2 regions of the Priestia sp. FW507-14D1A genome follow, and region 1 is predicted to be linked to the other one. Evidence: riboswitches for the same ligand, from Rfam matches in the RefSeq annotation. Region 1 holds a riboswitch; the other holds the start of a gene.
The links. Region 1 has a riboswitch for preQ1 ahead of queC (7-cyano-7-deazaguanine synthase QueC). Riboswitches for the same ligand answer to the same signal wherever they lie in the genome.
Positions count from the first base shown of each region.

Region 1 (6,770 bases):
TCAAACGTGTATTGTGGCAAGTACAAGAGGGTGGAGAGACAGGGCTGTTTCTGAACCACAGTCTCAAACCGTTGTAAGAGGGCCTCGAGACAGTTTCACAGAAACACTGCGAACGAATACCGCATTGATTCGGCGCCGAATAAAATCTCCAAAACTTTGGGTTGAATCTCAGCAAATAGGAGAGTTTACAAAAACGGATATTGCGCTCGTTTATATAGACGGCATTGCGGATGAACAGGTCATTCAAGAGGTAAAGGAGCGTCTTTCTAAAATTGATATAGACGGTATTTTGGAGAGCGGATATATCGAAGAGTTGATTCAAGATGAAGATTATACACCTTTTCCTACTATGCATAACACGGAGCGTCCAGACTCCGTAGCAGCAGGTCTTTTAGAGGGGCGAATAGCCATTTTAGTAGACGGTACACCTTTTGTATTAATGGTTCCTGCCCTATTTATTCAATTTTTTCAAGCGGCCGAAGATTATTACCAGCGCGCAGATATTAGTACATTAATTCGCTTAATGCGCTACATGGCATTTTTCTTAGCCCTTTTAACACCTTCTGCTTACATTGCTTTAACTACTTTTCATCAAGAAATGCTTCCTTTTGCTTTGTTAATTAGTATTGCAGCTCAAAGGGAAGGTGTTCCGTTTCCTGCTATTATTGAAGCGTTTATTATGGAAATCACGTTTGAAATTTTGCGAGAAGCAGGAGTCCGATTGCCTCGAGCAGTAGGTTCAGCTATTTCGATTGTGGGAGCACTCGTCTTAGGAGAAGCCGCCGTACAAGCGGGATTAGTTTCACCTGCAATGGTTATCGTTGTATCCATCACCGCTATTAGTAACTTTGTGTCACCCGTGTATGATATGGCTATTGCAGTAAGGATGCTGCGCTTTATCTTAATGGTTTTAGCAGCTACTTTTGGCTTGTTCGGTATTATCCTGGGGCTAATTTTAATGATTTTACATTTATGCAGCTTAAGGTCATTTGGAGTCCCTTATATGACACCTATGGCTCCATTTGTGAAGCGTGATCAAAAGGATGTTCTGATTAGACGTTCGATCAAAAAAATGAAAACAAGGCCAAAGCTTATTAACGAGAAGAATATTTCACGTCAAAAGACGCAAAAAAACTAAACTGTGTAAAGGTGGCCGTTTACTATGAAAGCATTTCTAATGTTATGTATCTGTTCAGTGCTATTAAGCGGCTGCTGGAGCAGTCGAGAGTTGAATGAGCTAGCCATTACGGTTGCCGTTGGAATTGATAAAGCAGAAGATGGCATTATTGTGACAGTTCAGCTGATTAACCCTGGTGATATTCAGGCCAAAACCCCTACAAACGGGCCTTCTGTTACCACATTTTCTATTAAGGCTTCGTCTGTAATGGAGGGGTTAAGAAAAATAACGACAAAATCTCCGCGGAAAATTTATCTTTCTCATTTGCGAATGCTAGTGCTTAGCGAAAGCATGGCGGAAGACGGTATTGCTGAAGTGCTTGATTTCTTTGCTCGGGATCATGAAGTGCGTACCGATTATTTTGTTGTTGTGGCTAAAAACACGAAAGCATCGAGCGTTTTGAACGTATTAACAACAATCGAAAAAATACCAGCTAACCACATGTTTGCTTCATTAGACGTGTCACAGCGTATTTGGGCACCTACTAGAGGAGTAAAGTTAAATGAACTGATCAGTAACTTAACCAGCGAGGGAAAGCAGGCGGTATTATCAGGGGTATTGGTGAAAGGCAATGTGAAAAATGCAGGAGATATGTCCAGCATTTCTCGCACCAATCTTTCCACACTGCTCAATTTCAAAGGATTAGGTGTCTTTCAAAATGATAAGCTTATCGGCTGGTTCAATGAAGACGAAAGTAAAGGGTATAACTATATTACAGGAAATGTAAAAAGTACGTTGATTGTTATTCCATGCGAAAAAAAAGAAAAACAGCATGATATCATTGGAGTAGAAATGCTTCGAACGAATGTCAAGGTGACAGCTACGATGAAAAATCATAAACCTCATATTCACGTTGATTTAAAAGGAGAAGCGAACGTGGCTGATGTAGAGTGTCAAGTGAATTTACAGGACCCAGCTGTAATCAATATGCTCGAACGAAAAACAGCAGCTGACGTGAAAGAAAAAATGAATGATGCAGTAGAAAAAGCTCAAAAAACCTATAAAAGCGATATCTTTGGTTTCGGCGAAGCGTTTTACAGACAAGATGTAAAGAGATGGTACAAAATGAAAAGAGACTGGAACAGAATTTACGCAGAGGATTTAACCGTCGATTTAGATGCAAAAGTTCAAATCCGTCGCTTAGGCACGTTAAATAACTCATATATGAAGCAAATGAAGCATTAAGGAGAAAGAAAATGGAGGGATTTATCGCCTTACTTGTACTGCTTGCTTATTTGACTAAAAAAATAATGATCAACTTCCGAAAGGAAAAGTATTATCGTGAGATAGTCGTCTACCTTTGTCTTATAGGTTTGGGTCTATTCTTTTGGGGAGCGATTACACTCCGTAAAGAAGTTCCTACGCCTCTGTACTTTTTAGAGGCACTAATTAAGCCTCTTACTAGAACCGTTCATCATTTGTTATTCACGTGAGCAAGCATGTAGGAGAGAAGGTGTGTATGATGCAAATAAAAGAATTTATTAGTCCGAAACAATTTCTTTTTCTCATTTATGTTTTTTGTATCGGAAGCGCCATCTTGGCAGTTCCCGCTACATTATTAGAGACGAATAGACAAAATGCGTGGTTTTGCGGTGTGCTTGCTATTGGCTTTGCACTTTTAATCGTTGCGGTGCTTTTATGGCTGATTCAGCGTTACCCTCAGCAAACATTCATTCAAATAGCTAAAAAGGCGCTAGGTCCTTATGCAGGAACGTGTATTTCTCTTATTTACATTTTCTTTATGTTCATTCAGTCTACGTTTTCGCTTCGAGATATCAGTACATTCATGACGACTCAAATTGTCCCTGAAACGCTGCCTACGTGGATTCATGCTCTTGTTCTTTTAGCTGTTATATACGGAGGGTATCTAGGTATTGAAGTGGTAGCAAGAACCGCGGAAATCTTTTTGCCTTGGATTGTGGTCCCCTTTTTATTGTTAATTGTTTTAAATATTCCTCAGATGAAAATTGATCGTCTTTATCCTTTTTTTGAATTTAGCATGGATGATTTAGTATTAGGGACCACTTATTTTTTAGGAAACCCGTTTATGGAATTGGTTTTTATTCTAATGATTACGCCTCATATAAAAGATGGAAAAAAGGTAAAAAGAATGTTTGTTATCGGCACTGTCGCATCGGGCTTGACGATTACGATTGCAGTTGCGGCCTGTATATTAGCTCTTGGCGCGAATATTGCATCGATGCACAGCTACCCAGTTTATTTATTAGGAAAAATGATTTCGTTAGGTGCAACGATTCAGCATGTTGAAGTATTAGTAGCTATTATTTGGATGTTATCTATCTTTTTTAAAGTTGTTATTGTGTTCTATGCTATTCAGTTAAGTATCGTCCAATTGTGTAATTTACGGGTGCGCAATTTTTTAAGCTTTCCGTTAGGTCTAATTATTACAGGCGTGGCGTATTACATTATTCCTAATACAGCGTACTTCAATTATTTTGAAAAATATTACTGGCCGTTTTATTTATTTGTACTAAGCGTCTGTTTTCCGGTGTTATTTATTGCGCTTTCTTATATAAAGAAACATAAGGCAGCTAAAGGCGATAGAAGCCAACAAATATAGCATTATTCATACGCATGTGGTATAATACGATGACAATTCAAGAAGAAACGCCGTACACGTTTGTATATGTACGGGAGAGGTTCGAAAACTCCCTCTATAAAAAACTAAGATCATCGTTGATGACAAAAGACACGGTTTTAGCGTGTCTTCTTTCACGTGCTTTTCTATCAACGCGTCTTTTTGACGTGTATGCTGGCGAGGACGTGTATCTTAGTTGCTTTTTAGGGAGATTGCTGGAAAAGAGCAGTCTCTTTTTTGTGTTATAAAATTAGTCACAAAGGGAACGAACGGTTCAATAAAGTTTCTTCTTCTTTTGATTTCAATCAAAAAGGAGACGAACAATAATGATGAAAAATGAAAAAGCTATTGTTGTATTTAGCGGAGGTCAAGATAGTACAACATGTCTATTTTGGGCTTTGAAAAACTTTAAAGAAGTAGAAACGGTTACTTTTCAATACGGTCAGCGTCATAGTCAAGAGATAGAGGTAGCAAAAGCTATCGCAGCTGATTTAGGTGTGAAGCATACCGTACTAGATATGTCACTTTTAAATCAATTAGCACCAAATGCCTTAACGCGAGATGATATTGAGATCGAGCAAAAAGAAGGAGAGTTGCCTACAACGTTTGTGGACGGCCGCAATCTGTTATTTTTATCATTTGCAGCCGTACTGGCTAAAAACAGTGGAGGCCGTCATATCGTAACAGGCGTTTGCGAAACTGATTTTTCAGGATACCCAGACTGTCGAGACGTATTTGTGAAATCGTTAAACGTCACGCTTAATTTATCAATGGACTTTGAATTTGTGATTCATACGCCGCTTATGTGGATTGATAAAGCAGAAACGTGGGCGTTAGCCGATGAGCTAGGGGCGCTTGAGTACGTGCGTGAAAAAACATTAACGTGCTACAACGGTATTGTTGCTGACGGGTGCGGCGAATGTCCCGCATGTCAATTGCGAAAACGCGGGTTAGATCAATACCTGCAAACAAAAGAAGGAGGAGAGAAATAATGCTGCAACAAATGTATCCTCAAGTATTTCATGACTATGAATATGAACTGAACAAAGATATGCAGTTTGCTGCGGCACATTTTGTTCCTCACACAGAAGCAGGTAAATGCCGTCAAGTCCATGGACATACGTATTTTGTAAATCTAACTGTTGCCGGAGATACATTAGACGAAGCGGGCTTTTTAGTAAACTTTGCGCTATTGAAAAAAATTGTTTCTGGTCAATTTGATCATACATTATTGAACGATCATTCTATCTTTAACGAAGAAAATCCAAATGATTTTCCTACCACTGAAGTTGTTGCCCGTAAAATTTATGAGTTGGTTCAAGAATATCTAGACACACTACCAAATAAGCCTTCTTGCGTACAAGTATTCGTGCGGGAAACGCCGACAAGTTACGTAGTTTACCGCCCAAAGAAGGTGAAAAAACGTGGCTAATACAATTCCAGTACTTGAAATATTCGGACCAACGATTCAAGGGGAAGGAATGGTTGTAGGACGTAAGACGATGTTTGTTCGTACCGCAGGCTGTGATTATTCCTGCAGCTGGTGTGATTCAGCTTTTACGTGGGATGGATCAGCTAAAAACGATATTCGTCAGCTAACAGCAGAACAAATTTGGACGGAGCTAAAAGAAATTGGAGGAGATTGCTTTGATCACGTCACCATTTCTGGAGGAAACCCTGCGCTTATCAAGGCGATTGGTTCACTTGTAGAGCTTTTGCACAGTCAAGGGGTAAAAGCAGCTCTTGAAACACAGGGAAGCCGTTATCAGGATTGGTTCCTAAAGATCGATGATTTAACGATTTCTCCTAAGCCTCCAAGTTCATTAATGAAAACAAATTTCTCCGTATTAGACGATATTATAGAGACATTACTAAAGGAAAAACGCATGGCGCATATAAGCATAAAAGTCGTTGTATTTAATGATGAGGACTTTGAGTATGCAGCGTCTGTTCATGAACGTTATCCTGAGGTTCCATTTTTTGTTCAAGTAGGCAACGAGGACTTAACGACAATCGATAATGCGTCGTTAACACAAGAATTGCTTAAAAAGTATGAGTGGTTAATCGATAAGGCAGTGGCAGCTAAAAACATGAACGATGTAAGAGTTCTGCCGCAGGTTCACGCCCTTGTATGGGGAAATAAACGAGGCGTGTAAGCGCATAGCAAAAAATTTACAAAGAAAAATAAAAACAGATATATACAAAATAAAAAAACGCTGTTAGAATGACAATCGTAGAAAGAGAGGAAATGCAAATGAGCGGTCGAAAAGATGAAGAATTAGAAGGTGTATCACTCCTTGGAAATCAAGGAACAAACTATTTGTTTGAATATGCACCAGAGATTCTAGAAGCGTTTGATAACAAACATCCAAATCGTGATTATTTTGTGAAATTCAACTGTCCGGAATTTACGAGCTTATGTCCAAAAACAGGTCAGCCGGATTTCGCAACCATTTATATTAGTTACATTCCAGATGAAAAAATGGTAGAAAGCAAGTCGTTAAAGCTTTATTTGTTCAGCTTCCGTAACCATGGAGATTTCCATGAAGACTGTATGAACATTATTATGAATGACTTAATTAAACTGATGAATCCAAGATATATTGAAGTATGGGGAAAATTCACACCACGCGGCGGGATTTCAATTGATCCATATACAAACTATGGCCGTCCCGGTACGAAGTATGAAGAAATGGCTAATTATCGCCTAATGAATCATGATTTATACCCAGAAACAATTGATAATCGTTAATTCGAACAAACAGGTTGTGTATGCAACCTGTTTTCCATTGCAAAAACAACAGGTGAGAAGGTGAAAGAATGTCACAGAGATCAGCATTAGTATTAGGTGCAAGCGGACTTGTTGGTCAAGAACTTTTAAAAATGTTATTAAGCAACAGCTTATATAACCATGTGACAGTGTTTGTTCGAAAAAAGCTACCAATCGAACACACAAAGCTACGTCAGCTTGAAATTGATTTTTCAGAGCTTGAT
Region 1 is NZ_JBYSWQ010000002.1:354,631-361,400, reverse strand. It holds gene AC3WJG_RS10305 (spore germination protein) at 1-1,138, shown strand, start outside; gene AC3WJG_RS10300 (Ger(x)C family spore germination protein) at 1,163-2,362, shown strand; gene AC3WJG_RS10295 (hypothetical protein) at 2,374-2,610, shown strand; gene AC3WJG_RS10290 (GerAB/ArcD/ProY family transporter) at 2,637-3,758, shown strand; PreQ1 riboswitch class I at 3,829-3,872, shown strand; gene queC (7-cyano-7-deazaguanine synthase QueC) at 4,103-4,768, shown strand; gene queD (6-carboxytetrahydropterin synthase QueD) at 4,768-5,208, shown strand; gene queE (7-carboxy-7-deazaguanine synthase QueE) at 5,201-5,932, shown strand; gene queF (preQ(1) synthase) at 6,031-6,528, shown strand; gene AC3WJG_RS10265 (NAD(P)H-binding protein) at 6,597-6,770, shown strand, end outside.

Region 2 (6,770 bases), on a different contig from region 1:
GATGCTTTTCGAGCCGTTATGCAAGAAAATGGAATCATCGTGCCGCCTCAGCACGTTATTACGACCGAAGCAAGTATTCAAAAAGGATATGAAAGTGCTAAGCAAATTTTTTCAATGAAGGAGAAAGTGACGGCTATTTTTGCTTGTAACGATTTACTGGCTATTGGAGTTATCCAAGCTGCAAAAGAATTCAAAATTGATGTACCGCAAGACTTATCAGTGATTGGCTTTGATAATACGGTTCTTTCTACTACCATTACGCCCATGTTGACGACAGTAGCACAGCCGACAAAAGAAATGGCTGTAAACGTAGTGGATTTGCTGGTTAGAGAAATGAAATATCCAGCGATGCATAAAGAACATTTGCTTCTTGAGCCAAAATTGATTGTTCGGAAATCAACGGCTCCGTTACGAAAGGAAGCCACAGCATCTATAAATAATTGAACACAATCAAGAATATTGCCGTTAATAAAAAATCCTCATAGTCACATATTTAAAAGAATTTAGAGAGTCTATGAAGAAAAATAAGTAATTAGTAAATTCTTATCGCGCTACTACATAAAGGAGGAATTCAAGCATGTTAGGTAAATTAGGTGAATTAAATAAAGGATACAACGTACTTACAGAAATGACCGGTCAGCACAAAGATATGCTGATGGATATTGGGATTTATAAAATGTCCCAAGGAAAAGAGGAAACTTTACTAGACAGCAGCAGTGAAACGGCTATTCTTTTACTAGAAGGAAAGGTAAAGCTAGAGTGGGAAGGCCATTCGAAAGAAATTCAGCGCCAGTCCCTATTTGAAGAAGAGCCTTGGTGTTTGCACGTTTCAAAAAATGTGGAGGTCAAAATTACCGGGCTTGCCGATAGTGAAGTACTAGTTCAAAAAACGGATAATGAAAAAGAATTTTCATCAAAATTATACACGCCCGAAGATTGTCAAAACACAGTGGCTGGTGAAGGAGTATGGGAAGGTACTGCTCAGCGTGTAATCCGAACAATTTTTGACTACAATAACACTCCTTACTCTAACCTTGTTATTGGAGAAGTTATTTCTTATCCAGGAAGATGGTCGAGTTATCCGCCTCATCATCATGACCAGCCCGAAGTGTATTACTATCGTTTTGACAAGCCACAAGGATTTGGGTGCGCAATGGTTGGAGAAGATGCGTACCGTGTAGTTGATAATAGTTTTATTACAATTCCTGGTGAATTGGATCATCCTCAAGCAACGGCTCCTGGGTATGCAATGTACTTCTGCTGGATGATTCGCCATCTCGACAATAATCCGTGGACAGACCGTATTATGGAAGAAGAGCATAAGTGGTTATTAGAGCCGGATGCAAAAATTTGGCCTGAGAAATAAATAAAGATCTTTATACGAAATGGGTCTCAAATGTCGAAAAACCTCGAATGAAAAATAATTATGCGTAAAATAATAGTTTATTTTTGTAAAATATGTTTTTATATGTTAAAGTATAGCTTGTATTAATATTCAGGCGATGATATCGCTCTTTGCTGCAGATTCCTTTTTAGGAGTCTCTTTTTTTTTGGAAACGGAAGCAACAGATAAAGACGATTCGTATATAAATTAAAAAGAAAAGGAGATAAGCGTAAGCCGCTTATCTCCTTTTCTTTTTAGCGTTATCTAATGCTAAGTTCTTTTTCACTACTTTTTCTAAAGCAACTTCCACGTGAACATTTTTTTCATCGATGTCATTCACAAGCACGACGGTTCCTTTTCGTCCTTTAATCTTTAAATCATCACCCGTAGAAGGAATGTTTTCCCTCAGCTGGCTTAATAGAAGCTTTCTGTTTTCAAAAAAGTGAACAGCCACCATTTTATCTCACCTAATTTCATATGATATGTGTGATACAAAGATGTGTATATGAAATCCTTCCTATACATTATGTCGCTAGAGGTAGTTTTAGAACACCTTGAATAGACAATTGTTGCATCTATATATGAAATAAATAGGGTGGCATAGTTATAAATCTTCTATTCTTGGACATACTTATACTACTAATCTAAAAAGGGATGTGGATGAAAATGAAGATGGCTATCGGATTAAGTGTATTTACGGTCGTTACAGGAGCAATTGCGTTAGGGTCGGTTTACTTTTTAGCAGGTATCTTTTCATTTTTCTTAACGGTTTTTTCATAAAAAAATCCACCAAGAGGTGGATTTTTTATTTAGCAGCGGCTTTTGTTTCATGAGGCGAATTACCGATAAATCCAAATTTCCCGCCGACAACTTCTTTTACTTCGTGGATGACAATAAAAGAATTCGGGTCAATTTGCTGGATTTTCTTTTTAATTTTTAATAGCTCGTTCTTTTTAATAACAACGTAGATAATGCGTTTATCTTTGTTGGCGTAGTAGCCATATCCATAAAAGATGGTGGCTGCATTTCCAAATTCACTGGTGATGACTTGCGCTATGTCTTTGTATTGATCGGACATAATCGTCATTGCTTTTTTGTTGTGGAAACCTTCGATAACGACATCTACGATTTTGGCACAAAGATAGACGAATATAAAAGTATAGAGCATGTTATTGACGCCAATAGCGAAAACTGATGCTAAAATAATGACACTGTCCATGTAGAACATGCTTTTAGAAATATTATAGCCTTTTGTGTAGTTTAATAAATAAGCTAAAAGAGTTGTTCCACCAGTCGATCCATCCGCTATAAAAATGAGAGCCAGTCCTGTTCCCATTAGTAAGGCGCCGAATACAATTCCTAAAATCATGTCGTGAACGTGAAAAGGAATATAGCTGACTAGACCGAGGAAAACAGACGTCATGACGGCTCCTAGAATCGTATAAAGAATCGTTTTTTTGGTTAGAAATTTATAGGCTAAGGCAATAAATATAAGGTTTACAAGAAATGTGCTGATACTTGTAGGGATATGAAATAAATAATATAAAACAAGAGCAATACCAACTGTACTTCCGTCACCTAATTTATTTGGAATGACGAAGAAATCAATGGATGCAGCAACTAAAAGTGCGCCAACAATAATTAAGATGATGTCTTTATAGATTGTTTTCAATATGCAAACCTCCTTGATTATTAGGATATTTTCATGTGTAATCTTGTTTTTACTAGTGTTTCACAAATGATAAAATAAAAAACGTCTTAGAAATTGTCTAGTTATAAAACTGATCAACTTCTAAGACGAAGAATTACGATACGTGTATAGGTCTTGATCCGGCTTTTCTATGCTTCGATGTCACCGATTATATAAACCTCTGACCGCTATGTCAACGCTATGAGAGATGTTCAACTTTTCAAAAAATAGAAGGCGGTTTCCTACATAAAAAAAAGAATCCTTTGCGATGGTGCAAAGGATTTTCAAATTTATTGGAATAGGGGGAATACGTTATTAGGATTACCATTTTCATAAATTAATATACCTTTATTTTTTTAAAAAATTTATTTGTTAATGACGATTGAAAGTTTGTAATTCACATGCTGATTTAGCTCTGTCAAAAAATCATTTAGTTCTTCAGTTGAATGAAATTTGCATTCTAGTAAGTAGCAGCCATCGCCGCTGATTTTAAAGTTGTTGATAACGTGCTCCTGTTGACTTTCTAAAAATGTAAGGTAGGGGTGATGATGAATGCTCTGCGTATAGATATTTAAAAATGCATGGATGGTGTAGCCGAGTGTTCGTTCATCAATGTTAATTGTATAGCCTTTGATAATGCCTTCATCTTCTAACTTTAATACTCTAGCAGAAGCCGCTTGTCCGGTTAAATGCACTTTTTCTCCTAATTCCTTCATCTTCATACGTCCGTTTTTTGATAGTTCTTCTAGTATGCGCTTATCTGTATTATCCAACATCGCTACAAATCCTTTCGTATTTCAAATCAAAAGGGTTAACTACTTGATGTCACCTATGTATACTGATACGTCTTCTATTTTATACTAAAGGAAAGTCAGAAAAAAGAGCAGTCAATATGCAAGATATAGAAAGCAGCAGTAGTTTGTAAACAGCTAGATTGACGAAAGCTTAAGCTTGCTGTATGATTCTTTGAGTGTTTACGTGGTTCGTAACCATCCCACGTTAAAAAACTAAGGAGAGAATAGTAAGATGAATATAAGAACACTTTGCGTCAACGGTCTTTTAGCTGCTATGTATATTGCTGTCAGCATGCTAATTCAGCCGTTTGGCTTCACCAATATCCAATTTCGTATATCGGAAATGTTCAATCATTTGATTGTATTTAATAAAAAGTACGTGTACGGCATTGTACTAGGGGTATTTCTGACGAACTTGTTTTTTTCACCAATGGTCGCTTATGACCTGGTGTTTGGGGTAGGACAGTCTGTCCTATCATTACTCATTACCATTTTTTCTATGCGCTACATTAAAAATATGTGGGCTCGTATGCTTATGAATACACTTGTGTTTACATTTACGATGTTTATTATTGCTTTTGAGCTGCACCTAGCATTTGACTTGCCATTTTTCTTTACCTGGCTAACAACAGCCGTTGGTGAGTTTGTTGTTATGCTTGTTGGAGCACCAATTATGGCAGCAATTAATAAACGTGTACGATTTAATAAGCTAGTTGGATAAGAAAGATGTGGCTGTGATAAATCTCACAGCCACATCTTTTTTTCTTTGTTATTCTATAAGTGTAGTGATAAACCCCTTATTATTGAAGAGCTTTTCACGCATGGACAAATTACCCATATCTAGCATGTGAAAAGAGCAGGTCGCGTTTGCGATCTGCTCTTTTTGCGTAAGGCAATAGGAAGTATCCGGTTAGATTATTTTGAAAGAAGGAGTGACAAATCTCACAGCACATTCTTTTTTCTTTTGTTACGATATACATATAGTTGGCAAACTCCTTATCGAAAAGTTTTTCGCTCAACAACACATTACCTATGCGTAGCAATTAAAAAAGCAGACCGATGACGGTTTGCTTTTTTAATTGTATTTTTTACCATTAAATAACTTTTTTGAGTTATAATTGTAAAATAACCTTTGTTACTAGAGAGGGGATTATTTTTTGAATAGAAAGTTAGCAATTCTTGTTTTATTAGCGTTAGCCACCTTATTTGCCGGCTGTTCAAAAGAAGAAGACAACGTTCCTTTAAGAGAACTAGAAAAGATAAGTATTAACGTAATCAAAGAACAAAAAATGAAGCAAGGAATTTCATATGAAATGGAATTGGTAAACAAGAGCGATTTGACCATTAAACAAAACAATGTATTTTTATCCTATCCTTTAAAAATGAAAAACGGTTATTCTGATAATAAATTTAAGGTGTTAGCAGAAGGAAATAAATTAAATATCAAGCCAAAACAAAAGGTAAAGTTAACGGCATTTCTTCCTTATAAAGGAACCAATAAAGAAGCGTTAGCTATTGATGAGCCTGACGTAAAGTGCATAGGGTATTGGAATAAGCTTGATGACTACCATCAATTTTCTTTTGGAGGATCCTTAAAGCAAGAGTAATGGAAAGTTTTTTGTTAAATAGTGGAACTTGAAAGGTGTGAAATCGTATATAAACCAAGGGGGAGATTTCATTGAAGAGATATGGACTATTTATCATTAGCTTCATTGTGTTGCTAGGTAGCTTTCAACTGCTATCAGGCATGATTCTTACGCTTTTGTATGTTCCAGAAAGCGCGGATATGTGGAATTCAATTGAAGGTTTATCAAGTAAAGTAATATTTGGCAGTCATTTACCTAGCTTTGCTTTTGTAATTCCCGTTTTAGCAGCTACAGCCGCTTTTTTTATTTCTAAAAAACGCGTTAGGAAAAGTGCATAAGGGATTGATAAAGGCGGTGAATGAACAGTGAGTGTAGACACGGATAGATTGATTAGCTTTTTTATTTTATGGGGATCACCCGCTGTTTTTAGTATAATAGAGTACTTTAAACTGAGTAAAACTGAAAAAAAAGAAGCGATACGAGACTTAATATCTTTAAAATCTATTGTAACAACAGGATTTATATTGATTGGAGGAGTGATGGCGAGTTTAGGTAGAGTATTATCTCTGCTGCCTCTCCACGTTATAGGTACTTTTATTTTAGCTATTGGTGGTATCGTGGGCGCTGTTGAAGCATGGAAGACAGAAAAAAAGAAAAGTATTGTTATCCTTGTTTTAATAGTATCTATGATTGCTTTTACATTTGTAATATAAATTCTGCATGTAACAAGAGCTGCTCAACCAGTGAGCAGCTCTTATCAGTTTCTTATTTATTGTGTTTCAAGATGCTGATCTCTTTTCTTTAACGTAAGAGCGAGCAAGAACGAAACGACGGCAAAAGCGATGGCTACATAATAGACGGTATGAACCCCGCTTGTCATACTTTTTATTTGTAACAGCGTTTTATTCGTTTCGTTTGATTGTTGAATAAAGTGCTGAGAAGCCATGGTCATAATACTTGTATACAAAGCGGGTCCAATCGCGCCTGAAACTTGGTTAATCGTATTTGAAATAGCTGAACCGTGGGCATGAAGCGGTTTTGGCACTTGATTTAAAGCAAGCGTCATCACGGGACCGATGCTTAAACCTACGCCAATTGTAAAGGCTGCGTATAAGATGGCTGCAGTCGTCGTGCTTGTTCCGCTTGAAATAGTAGTGAACAAACTTAAGATAATTGTTAAAAGGACTAAGCCCGTTAAAAGCAGCGGTTTAAATCCGATTTTGTCAAACAAACGTCCTCCCACCATAGCTGTTAGAGCCAGCGTTACGCCGCCAGGAAGCATAAGAAACCCTGTTTGCAAAGGAGACAGTCCCGCA
Region 2 is NZ_JBYSWQ010000009.1:45,918-52,687, reverse strand. It holds gene AC3WJG_RS23560 (LacI family DNA-binding transcriptional regulator) at 1-444, shown strand, start outside; gene AC3WJG_RS23555 (5-deoxy-glucuronate isomerase) at 578-1,366, shown strand; gene AC3WJG_RS23550 (hypothetical protein) at 1,623-1,841, opposite strand; gene AC3WJG_RS23545 (YitT family protein) at 2,190-3,056, opposite strand; gene AC3WJG_RS23540 (Lrp/AsnC family transcriptional regulator) at 3,440-3,850, opposite strand; PreQ1 riboswitch class I at 4,047-4,091, shown strand; gene AC3WJG_RS23535 (QueT transporter family protein) at 4,101-4,589, shown strand; gene AC3WJG_RS23530 (hypothetical protein) at 5,026-5,475, shown strand; gene AC3WJG_RS23525 (hypothetical protein) at 5,547-5,792, shown strand; gene AC3WJG_RS23520 (hypothetical protein) at 5,820-6,167, shown strand; gene AC3WJG_RS23515 (DHA2 family efflux MFS transporter permease subunit) at 6,224-6,770, opposite strand, start outside.
Region 2: another riboswitch for preQ1. It lies ahead of AC3WJG_RS23535 (QueT transporter family protein); the one in region 1 lies ahead of queC (7-cyano-7-deazaguanine synthase QueC).